2 regions of the Mesorhizobium sp. RCAM 05104 genome follow, and region 1 is predicted to be linked to the other one. Evidence: riboswitches for the same ligand, from Rfam matches in the RefSeq annotation. Region 1 holds a riboswitch; the other holds the start of a gene.
The links. A riboswitch is a leader RNA that binds a small molecule or an ion and turns the genes downstream of it on or off. The one in region 1 is predicted to bind thiamine pyrophosphate.
Positions count from the first base shown of each region.

Region 2: another riboswitch for thiamine pyrophosphate. It lies ahead of AC56QP_RS29780 (YkoF family thiamine/hydroxymethylpyrimidine-binding protein); the one in region 1 lies ahead of thiC (phosphomethylpyrimidine synthase ThiC).

Region 1 is NZ_CM185033.1:2,362,526-2,367,845, reverse strand. Features, by position in the region: gene AC56QP_RS11790 (thiazole synthase) at 1-399, opposite strand, end outside; gene thiS (sulfur carrier protein ThiS) at 403-600, opposite strand; gene thiO (glycine oxidase ThiO) at 569-1,570, opposite strand; gene thiC (phosphomethylpyrimidine synthase ThiC) at 1,567-3,402, opposite strand; TPP riboswitch at 3,505-3,621, opposite strand; partial or broken gene AC56QP_RS11770 (radical SAM protein) at 4,144-5,098, opposite strand; partial or broken gene AC56QP_RS11765 (glutamine synthetase beta-grasp domain-containing protein) at 5,116-5,320, opposite strand, start outside.
Region 2 is NZ_CM185033.1:6,065,289-6,070,608, forward strand. Features, by position in the region: gene msrA (peptide-methionine (S)-S-oxide reductase MsrA) at 1-447, shown strand, start outside; gene AC56QP_RS29765 (SDR family oxidoreductase) at 502-1,170, opposite strand; gene AC56QP_RS29770 (LysR family transcriptional regulator) at 1,393-2,313, shown strand; gene AC56QP_RS29775 (putative RiPP precursor) at 2,379-2,474, shown strand; TPP riboswitch at 3,156-3,269, shown strand; gene AC56QP_RS29780 (YkoF family thiamine/hydroxymethylpyrimidine-binding protein) at 3,260-3,868, shown strand; gene AC56QP_RS29785 (ABC transporter permease) at 3,914-4,732, shown strand; gene AC56QP_RS29790 (ABC transporter ATP-binding protein) at 4,729-5,320, shown strand, end outside.

The DNA.
Region 1 (5,320 bases):
GTCGGTGGTATAGGGGAATACATCAAAGCCGTCCTCGCACAGGATGCGGGCTGCTTCGACAAGGCCGAACACGTCCGGCTGCAGCGTGTCGTGGTTGCCGATCACTTCGAGCTTAATCCAGTTCGTACCGAAGCCCTCACGTGCCATTTTCGCGGTCGTGACCGCTTCCTTGGCGGAGTGACAGCCGGCAGTGTTGGGCAGGATTCTGACACCCAGCGAGCGGATCAACGACCAGAATTTTTCGCCGGCCCTACCGCCCGCCATCTCACGGCGCAACGAGACGGTCACCACCGACGTGCCCGACGCCTTGACTGCCTCCGCAAGGATGGTCGGCGAAGGATATTGAGCGGTGCCGAGAAGCAGACGCGACGGAAGCTCGGTTCCATAAAGCTCGAACATGGTCTAGCCTCCCTGCATGGGTGAGAGGATTTCGATCCGGTCGCCGTCGCTCAACTGGAATTCCGCGCGGTTGGCTTTGTGCACGAGATCGTTGTTGACGGCCGTTGCCAGCCAATCGCCCTCATAGTCGAGCGCGGCAAGCAGCTCGGCCAGTGTGGTGGCGGCAACCTCATGCACTTCGCCGTTGACCATCAGTTTCATCCGCAAGCTCCTTGGTTCTGTCTTGGCTAAAAACCAGGTCGGCAGCCTGGCGCGCCATGGCGGGGGCGAGAAGAAAACCATGGCGATAGAGCCCGTTGATCGCGACGGTGCTTCCACATGCCTCGACACGCGGCAGATTGTCGGGAAAGGCCGGACGGACGCCGGCGCCGGTCTCAATGATGCCAGCCTCGCCGAAGGCCGGATGGAGAGCATAGGCCGCGCCCAAAAGCTCCATCATCGAACGCGCCGTGACCGGTCCTGTGGACTGGCTTTCGATCATCGTCGCGCCAACCATGAAACGGTGATCGGTACGCGGCACCACGTAGAGCGGAAAGCGCGGATGAAGCAGCCGGACCGGGCGTGACAGCGAAATGTCCGGCGTGCGCAGGATCAGCATCTCGCCGCGAACGCCGCGCAGGCCGTCGTCTTCTGCCGCCATCCCCGTGCAGTCGATCCGGCGATCGAAACCGGAAATGTGCCGGGCATCGGCGCCGAAGCGGAATTCGACACCCATCGCCGACAGTCTGTGATGAAGTGCCGCCATCGCCAGGCGCGGGTCGAGATGGGCTTCGTCTGGGAAAAGCAATCCGCGGCGGAAGCGGCCGGCAAGGTCGGGCTCCAGAAGGGCGATTTCATTTTCATCGAGACGCCGATGGCCCGACGTGCGGCTGGCAAATCGGTCGAGCTCGCCCGCATCGCGCGGCGCGGCCAAGACCAGTGTTCCAGCCCGCGTCACCTGGCCGGGCGTTGCCGCATCCCACCAATCAGCGGCATCGCGTCCGAGGTCGAGCACCGGCTGCTCGGCGCTTTCACGCTCGCACCATGGCGCCAGCATGCCGCCGGCGAACCACGACGCATTGCCGCCGAGGGCATGTCTTGTCTCGGCAACTGTCACCGCCGCGCCGCGTGTGGCGAACTCGAAGGCGGCCGTGAGGCCGGCGACGCCGGCCCCTTTGACCAAGACCTTCATGACGGTTCCGGCGCCTCTGGCATGAGCGGTGCGCCGGTCTCGTCAGCAGGTATGTAGAGATCGCCACCCTCGCGGTATTTTGCCGCCATCGCCGCCATGCCCTCCTTCTGTGCCTCGGCGCGGATGTCGTGCGAGATACGCATGGAGCAGAATTTCGGCCCGCACATCGAGCAGAAATGTGCCAGCTTGTGCGCCTCTTTGGGCAAGGTCTGGTCGTGGAAGGAGCGCGCGGTTTCGGGGTCGAGCGACAGGTTGAACTGGTCCTCCCAGCGGAACTCGAAGCGCGCGCGGGAAAGGGCATCATCCCTGACTTTCGCTGCCGGATGGCCCTTCGCCAGGTCGGCGGCATGGGCGGCGATCTTGTAGGTGATCACGCCAATCTTGACGTCGTTGCGATCGGGAAGGCCGAGATGCTCCTTCGGCGTGACGTAACAGAGCATGGCCGTGCCGAACCAGCCGATCATGGCAGCACCAATGCCTGAGGTGATGTGATCGTAGCCCGGCGCGATGTCCGTCGTCAGCGGTCCAAGCGTATAGAACGGCGCTTCGCCGCAGACGGCGAGCTGCTTGTCCATGTTCTGCTTGATCTTGTGCATCGGCACGTGGCCGGGCCCCTCGATCATCACCTGGCAATCTTTCGCCCAGGCGATCTGGGTCAGCTCGCCGAGCGTTTCCAGCTCGGCGAATTGCGCCGCGTCGTTAGCATCGGCAATCGAGCCGGGACGAAGGCCGTCGCCGAGTGAGAAGGACACATCATAGGCGCGGCAGATGTCGCAGATCTCCGCGAAATGCTCGTAGAGGAAGCTTTCCCGGTGATGGTGCAGGCACCATTTGGCCATGATCGACCCGCCGCGTGAGACGATGCCCGTGACCCGGTCAACGGTCAGCGGGATGTAGTGCAGCCGCACGCCGGCATGGATGGTGAAATAGTCGACGCCCTGTTCGGCCTGTTCGATCAGCGTGTCGCGGTAGACCTCCCAGGTCAGGTCCTCGGCGATGCCGCCGACCTTCTCGAGCGCCTGGTAAAGCGGCACCGTGCCGATCGGCACTGGCGCATTGCGCACGATCCAGTCCCGGATGTTGTGGATGTTGCGGCCTGTCGACAGATCCATCACCGTATCGGCGCCCCAGCGGATCGCCCAGACCATTTTCTCGACTTCCTCCGCCATCGAGGAGGTGACCGCCGAGTTACCGATATTGGCATTGATCTTCACCAGGAAATTGCGACCGATGATCATCGGCTCGCTCTCGGGATGATTGATGTTGGCAGGAATGATCGCGCGTCCGCGCGCTACCTCCTCGCGCACGAATTCGGGCGTGACGAAGTCGGGGATCGCGGCGCCGAAGGCCTCGCCGTCGCGCTCAAGTTTGCCACGCAGGATTTCGCGGCCGAGGTTCTCGCGGATGGCGACGAACTCCATTTCGGGCGTGATGATGCCGGCGCGCGCATAGGCAAGCTGTGTCACCGCCTTGCCGGCCTTGGCCCTGAGCGGCCGGTTGCGGACCGGAAATTCCGGTGTCAGGCGCTCGCCAGCGACAAATCCGTTGTCTTCCGGCCGCACGTGGCGACCGTCATAGGCTTCGACATCGCCGCGCGCCGTAATCCATTCATGGCGAAGCCGGGCGAGGCCTTTTTCGATACTGGTTTCGACGGTCGGGTCGGTATAGGGGCCGGACGGATCGTAGACGGTGACGGGCGGTTCGCCCGCCGTCGGATGGACGGAGATTTCGCGCATCGGCACCTTGATGTGCGGATGGAGGACGCCGGATTTGTGGATCTTGCGTGAGGCGGGCAGTGGTCCCGTCGACACGGCGGGGGTGAGGGCATTCATCTTGAGGCTCCTTTGCTCGTGCATTGGAGACCCAGTTCTGTGCCGGAAGGATGAAAAGACGCTTTGGCCGCCTGTTCGAAACAGGACTTCGGGCGTGACTCCCGCAAAGCGCTTGCACCGTCCCTACGCCAGTATGAACTGGATCAGGTTCAACGGGTCACTGCGCCGCGAAAGCCAGCAGTATCTCAGCCCCTTGCCGGGACTCCCCTGGTGAATGCTTGGAATTGAACGGGCCGGCGCTGCTTTGTCAAGCGCATTCGGCTCGCGGCGCTGATCGGCGGCCCATCAAACCGGGCAGAAAGCTCGCGCATGCGTCAGCGACAATCACGCCCCGGAAACCTGGACAGGGATACGGGGATCGCCAAACCTTCGGGGCTTAAAGATCGATCCTTATGATGGTCTCGCCTTCAATCGGCACTAAACGTTTGCGCGTAGATCGCCTCGATCCGACCTGCCGTCGTCATTGGTCAGCGGCGAATTCATTTTCGTGGGCGCGGTTCGACAGATGACCACCAGTGAAGGAAACGGAAGGGCAGACTGGCCAGCCGCGGCATGTCGATAAGGACAGCCACCTGTTGCCGAATCGAGCTGCAGAAAGGCGGTTTCTTCGGCAGGGTCCGTTCGAAAGGATTGCGACCACCACGCTGCCACGGAACGGTCGTCGAGAACATCGCCAAGCTACCCAAGCCGTTAGCGACGAGCGGTAATCCCTTTGGCCTCCGCTCATGCCGATGGCTGTGCTTACGGGGCAACCCGGTCGAGAAATGCATCGAATGCGGCAGCAACAGCGCGAATCACAAAGCGATGCTCCTGCCGCACGCGAATGAAACCCTTTTCGATGTCCACTATCCCGTCCTCGGCCAGCATCGCCAAGCCTTCAGCTGAATCGAGAAAACGGATCGGATCAGATCCGTGACCGGCACAGATTGCCGGCACATCCGCCTCGAGATCGCACATCAGTCTCTCGATGATTGCGGCTCGCACGCGGTCTTCGTCGGTGAGACGGTAGCCCTTTGACGTCGCCAGACGGCCAGCTGCGATGTGCCGGGTGTAAGAATCCCGTGTAACCTCGTTCTGGACGTACCCTTCGCCGACGCGGCCGATAGCCGACGCGCCGAAACCGATCAGGGTTTTGCAGGTGTCGGCCGAGTAACCCAGGAGTTGCGCCGCAGGCGACCGGTTTTCTGCGCCAGTGTAAGCTCATCGTCCGGCAAGGTGAAATGGTCGAGCCCGATCTCTCGGTAGCCGGCGACAACCAGCGTCTCGGCCACGGCCGCAGCCTGTTCGGCGCGGGCAGCGCTGTCCGGCAGTGCTGTCTCCTCGATCTGGCGCTGATTATTTATGAGCGACGGAATGTGCGAATAGCCGAACACCGCAAGCCGGTTGGGGCGCATGGCGACCGCCGCCGTCGCGGTCTGGACGCAGGACTGCACCGTCTGATGCGGGAGACCGAAGATCAGGTCGAAATTGATGCGGCTTACTCCATGCCGGCGCAGCCTTCGACGGCAGCCGCCATTTGCGTCTCACTCTGCACCCGGTTGACCGCTTTTTGAACAACGGGATCGAAGCTCTGCACGCCGAGGCTTGCGCGGTTCACGCCGGCTGCTCCCCAGGCTTCGGCCATCTCGGCCGTGAAGGTGCGCGGATCAATCTCGACCGCAACCGCAGCCGTTTCCCTGAGCGCGAAGCGGTCGCGCGGGACAGTTAGCGTCAGGCCTCGGCCCTCTTCGCGATGCGGCGCAAATCTCGGTTGTATGGCTCGCCCGTCTCCGGCTCGAGAATGTCGCAGTTGATCGTCAGGGTGGACGCCGAGGTGAACGGGTCCATCTGGGCGGTCGTCGGATCGGGCATAAGGGTCATGTCGGACTCGTTGATCGCCTTCCAGCCGGCAATGGACGAGCCGTCAAACATAATGCCG
Region 2 (5,320 bases), 3.5 Mb from region 1:
TATCCCGGCGTCATTTCCACCCGTGTCGGGTACAGTGGCGGCGACGTGCCCAACGCCACCTACCGCAACCATGGTACCCATGCCGAAGCCATCGAGATCAATTTCGATCCGGCCACGATCAGCTATCGCACATTGCTGGAGCGGTTTTTCCAGATCCACGATCCGACGACGCGCAACCGCCAGGGCAACGATGTCGGGATGAGCTATCGCTCGGCGATCTATTACACCAGCGACGAGCAGAAGCGCGTTGCCGAAGACACCATCGCCGATGTCGATGCCTCTGGTCTGTGGCCGGGCAAGGTCGTGACCGAAGTCGCGCCGGCCGGTCCCTTCTGGGAAGCCGAACCCGAGCATCAGGACTATCTGGAGAAATACCCCAACGGCTATACCTGCCATTTCGTCAGGCCGGGCTGGAAGCTGCCCGTTCGCGAGAAGGCCGTTTCATAAGGTTCACAGGATCGGGGTCAAGGCCCCGACCCTCGCCTTGCCTTCTGTCGCGGATCAAGCCTGTTGTGTCGGGTAGAGCGTCAGGATGTTGACGTTGACCCGTGGCGGCTGCGACACCGCATAGAGCATCGCGGCGGCGATGTCCTCGCTCTCCAACTGCTCCATGTCGCCCAGCCGGTGCTCGACCGCCAACCGCACATCGTCGCGCATGTTGGCGGTGAAGCCGGTCCTCACCGCGCCCGGTTCGATCACGGTAACCCGGATGCCGTCCCTGCCGATTTCGCGGCGCAGCGATTCCGCCATGGCGCTCACCGCGTGCTTGGTGCCGGAATAGACGACCGAAGGGTGGATGTAGCGGCCGGTGCCGGACGAGACGATGACGATATGGCCTGATCCCTGCCGCTTCATCGCCGGCAGTGCCGCGTTGATCGTGTAGAGCAGACCCAGGACGTTGATGTCGACCATCTCCCGGTACTCACGGGGGGTGGTGTTCTGGAAGGGGGCAGCGACCCCGACGCCAGCGACGTTGAACAGCATGTCCAGGCGGCCGTAGTGTTCCAGCACACGCCGGACCATGGCGGTGGCTTGTTCCTCGTCGGTAATGTCGGCCTCGATGGTGAGCGCCTCGCCACCGGCATCGCTGATGCGCATGGCCAGGTCATCAAGCCGCTGCCGGCGCCGCGCCGCGATGGCTACGGTGGCTCCTTCTGCCGCCAGCGCCAGCGCGGTGCCGCGCCGATGCCAGAGGACGCGCCGGCCACCAGAGCGATTTTTCCGTTGAGTTTCCGCATGTTCGTTGCTCCTGCTCAGAAGGAGATTCAGATGCGCTCGATGCCGGACCGGTCCTGATCGGATGCCGTTCGAGCGTCTCCGCAAAACTAGGTGACAGACGCCGTGCGGAAAATGCGGTAGAATTTGACGACACTCATTGGAGAATCTACCATAATGCGCGGCAGCGACTATGCGGAACTGAAGGCCTTTGCCACTGTTGTCACGCATGGCAGCTTTGCCCGCGCCGCGGAAGATCTCAGGATTTCCGCGTCAACGCTCAGCCAGACGATCCGTCAGCTCGAAGCGCGGCTTGGCCTGCGGCTGCTCAACCGCACCACCCGCAGCCTGTCGCTAACCGAAGCCGGTGTGCGCCTTCATGCGCGCTTCGCGCCGGCCATGGCCGAGATGGAGGCGGCGGTTGGCGATGCCGTTGCCTTGCGCGACACGCCGGCTGGCGTTCTGCGCGTCCATATGCCGAGCGTTGCCGCTGCCACCTATCTGGAGCCTGTGCTCGGCCGCTTTCACGAGGCATGGCCGGACATCGTCCTCGATTTGACGATCGGCGATGCCGCCATCGACATTGTCGAGGCTGGCTATGATGTCGGCGCGAGACTCGGCGAATTCCTCGAAGCCGACATGGTCGCCGTGGCGCTTGGCGGCAAGCAGCGCCAACTCGCCGTGGCCTCGCCGGACTACATCGCCCGCCACGGATCACCGTCGGCACCGCCGGATTTGCTACAGCATCGCTGCATCAACTGGCGCCGGCCGGGCGGCAGTGGCCTCTACAAATGGGAATTCGCCAGGGAAGGCCAATGGTTCTCGGTCGCGGTCGATGGCCCGCTTGTCGTTTCCAGCCGTGACATGGCGGTTGCCGCCGCGGTGCAGGGGGTCGGCATTGCCTTCTGGGCGGAAGATCTGCTGCGCCCGCTGATCGAGGCCGGCAAACTGGTGCCGCTGCTGGACGACTGGTGCGCGACCTTTCCCGGCTGGTTCCTCTGCTACCAGAAGCAGCACCATACGCCGCCGGCCGTGCGCGCCTTCGTCGATTTCCTGCGGCATGCCAATGCCGGCCGCCAAACCCTGTCTGGCGGTTGACAGTTTGCTGTGCCGCTGGCGAACTGCGGATGCTGATTTGATTTCAGTTTTCTTTCGGAGTGAACATGAAGAGGATCTACGAAAAGCCGGTGCTGGTGAAACGCGAACGACTTTCGGTCGTCACCGCCGTGGGGGCGCTTTTACCCAAACCGGCTGGCTGACAGGCGCGGCTCGACCCTGCTCGGGCGGTTCGTGAGGTCGGACTGGATCGCCGGTCGCAGAATGGTGGCGAGGAAGGCACTGTTTGACCGGACGCCGGAAGATGAATTCGACTGACCCCACCGGTCGTGGAGGGCCGATCAGCGCCATTTTCATGCCGGACCGCTGCTTGCCGGCTCGGTGGAGGCGGGAAACCACATCGGCGCGATCGTCGTGCCTGGCTTCCGGCGGCGACCCACCGACTGCGATGCGGATGCTGGTGGGCGAGGCGGCGCCGGCCTACTGCAAGGGCGCCTTGTCAGGGGCGCCGCAGCCAGGTCAGGCGGCTAGGCCTGCCAACCGGCAGGGCGCCGGTCAGGCGATGGGGAAGCGTGGAGTTCGACCTTGCCGACGGCAGGGTTTTGCATCGCACCTACAGCCGTCTGCTGAAACGGCTCCTGAAAGTGCGAAGTATGTTCGCACGCGCTCCAGTCACGGAAGCGCGCCCGGTAATGCGACTTTTCGGCAAAGTGGAAAGCAAGCCCGGGCAGAGATGATCGTCCGCCGCAGGCCTGTAGCCCACTTGCCACAATTGCTGTCGGCGAGGTGGCGCCGGCGGGCTGCCGTCGGCGCCTGGCGCAATGGTTTTGGCGCAGTACGCTGAAAAAACGGCTTTCCCAATCGCTCGAATGGTGCTTTAACTCCCGCATCCACAGGGGTGCTCCGTACGGTCGGGGCTGAGACGGGGGCGGCAAGCCCACAGACCCTAGAAGCTGATCTGGGTAATACCAGCGGAGCGAGGCGGGCGATGTTTTCAGGCGCACAAATTTCCCTGTATCCCATGGCCGACGATTTCGTCGGCGTCATTCTTGGTGCGCTCGGTGCGCTCGATCCCTATCGCGACAGGCTCAGGATCGAGACCGATGATATCTCGACCTTGCTTGTCGGGCCGCCCGAAGTCCTGTTCCCGGCTCTTCGCGATCTGTTCGTGGCGGCAGCGCGCAGCGGCAAGCATTGCGTCCTGTCGGCGGCCATTTCGCGCGGCTGTCCGGGCGAGCCGGACGATCCGATCTGCCGCTCCGATGCGTTTGACGGACCTGTCGGGCCGCTCGGCCCGCGCAAGGAGGCAGCCATCCGCGCGGTGCGTGAAACCGCTGTCGCTGGCCAGCCGGCGGCAGCGCAGTTCTCGCTCTATGTGATGGGCACCGACGACCACATGGACGAGATCTATGGCTGCATCGATTTCCTGAAGCAGTCCGGCGTCTATGAGCGCTCCAAGAATTTCTGCACCAAATTGCGCGGAGATGCCGGCGCGATCTTCGTGGCGCTGAACGAGGCTTTCTGCCGCTTCGGGCCAGGCGCCGGCCACGTAACCCTCGACGTCACGGTCTCCGCCAACAGCCCCAGCGCTGTCTGAGCCTGCCCGCGCCTGCGCGCGAGCGCCCGTCCAAGGACATCTCCCGTGGTCTCATCGTCGTCCAGCCGCTCGCGTCAACTCGCGGGTCTCTTCGCCAAGGCAGCGCCGGCGGTGATCTCGGTCGGGCTGCTCCTGCTGGCGTGGGAGCTTTGCGCCCGTTATTCCGGCATCAAGCAGACGATACTGCCAGCGCCGTCGCGCGTCTTCGCGCAGGCGATGCTCAATCGCGAAGCGCTGGTCGACAACGCCATCCCCACCATCCGCGCCACGCTACTCGGCTTTGCCTGTTCGCTCAGCGCTGCCTTTGCGCTGTCGATGCTGGTCGACTTTTTCCAGCCGCTGCGGCGCGCGCTGTTTCCCGTGTTCATCATCAGCCAGACGTTGCCGCTGGTCGCCATCGCGCCGCTGGTGGTGCTGTGGTTCGGCTTCGGGCTGATGCCCAAGGTCCTACTGGTGGCGCTGGTCACCTTCTTTCCGATGCTGGTGGCCCTGGTGCAGGGCTACGAGGCGACCGAGGCCGAGATCGGCCAGGTGCTGCGCGCCATGGGGGCAGGGCGCTGGCGCGTCTTCGTGCTGGCGCGGCTGCCTTCGGCGCTGCCCTATTTCTTCGCCGGCTTGAGGATCTCCATCACCTATGCCGTGGTCGGCGCCATCTTCGCCGAATATGCCGGTGCCGCGAAGGGGCTGGGCATCTACATGCTCAATGCCAAGAACAATTTCCGCCCCGATCTGGTGCTGGCCGCCGTCGGCGTCAGCGCCGCGCTCACGCTTATCCTGTTTGGACTGACGGTGCTGCTGCGGCACCTGGCCATGCCCTGGGAACGGGCCGACAGGCAAGCTCAGGGGAAGGGGCCACGGCGATGAGCCGGCTCGAACTGCGGCATGTGCGCAAGGCGTTCGGCGGGCTGGAGGTACTCGCCGACATTTCGCTTCGCGTCGGCGCCGGAGAATTCGTCTCCATCCTTGGTCCTTCGGGCGCCGGCAAGTCGACGCTGTTCCAGCTCCTGACCGGCGCGCAGCACGGCGATGGCGAGATGTTCTTCGACGGCACGCCGCTCGACGATCACGGCAGGCATTTCGCCTTCATGCCGCAACGCGACGCGCTGATGCCATGGCGGCGCATCCTCGACAACGTGACGCTCGGGCTCGAAGTGCAAGGCGTCAGGCGAAAGGCAGCGCGGGCGCGTGTCGCACCGCTCTTTGCCGAATTCGGGCTTGCCGGCTTCGAGCGGCATTTTCCGGCGCAGCTTTCGGGCGGCATGCGCCAGCGTGCAGCGCTGTTGCGCACAGTGGTGCAGGAGCGCGACATGCTGCTGCTCGATGAGCCGTTCGGCGCGCTCGACGCACTGACCCGCACCGCCATGCAGCGCTGGCTGGAGCAGATGTGGGGCCACCACCGCTGGACCGCGCTGCTGATCACCCACGACGTGCGCGAAGCCGTGTTCCTGTCTG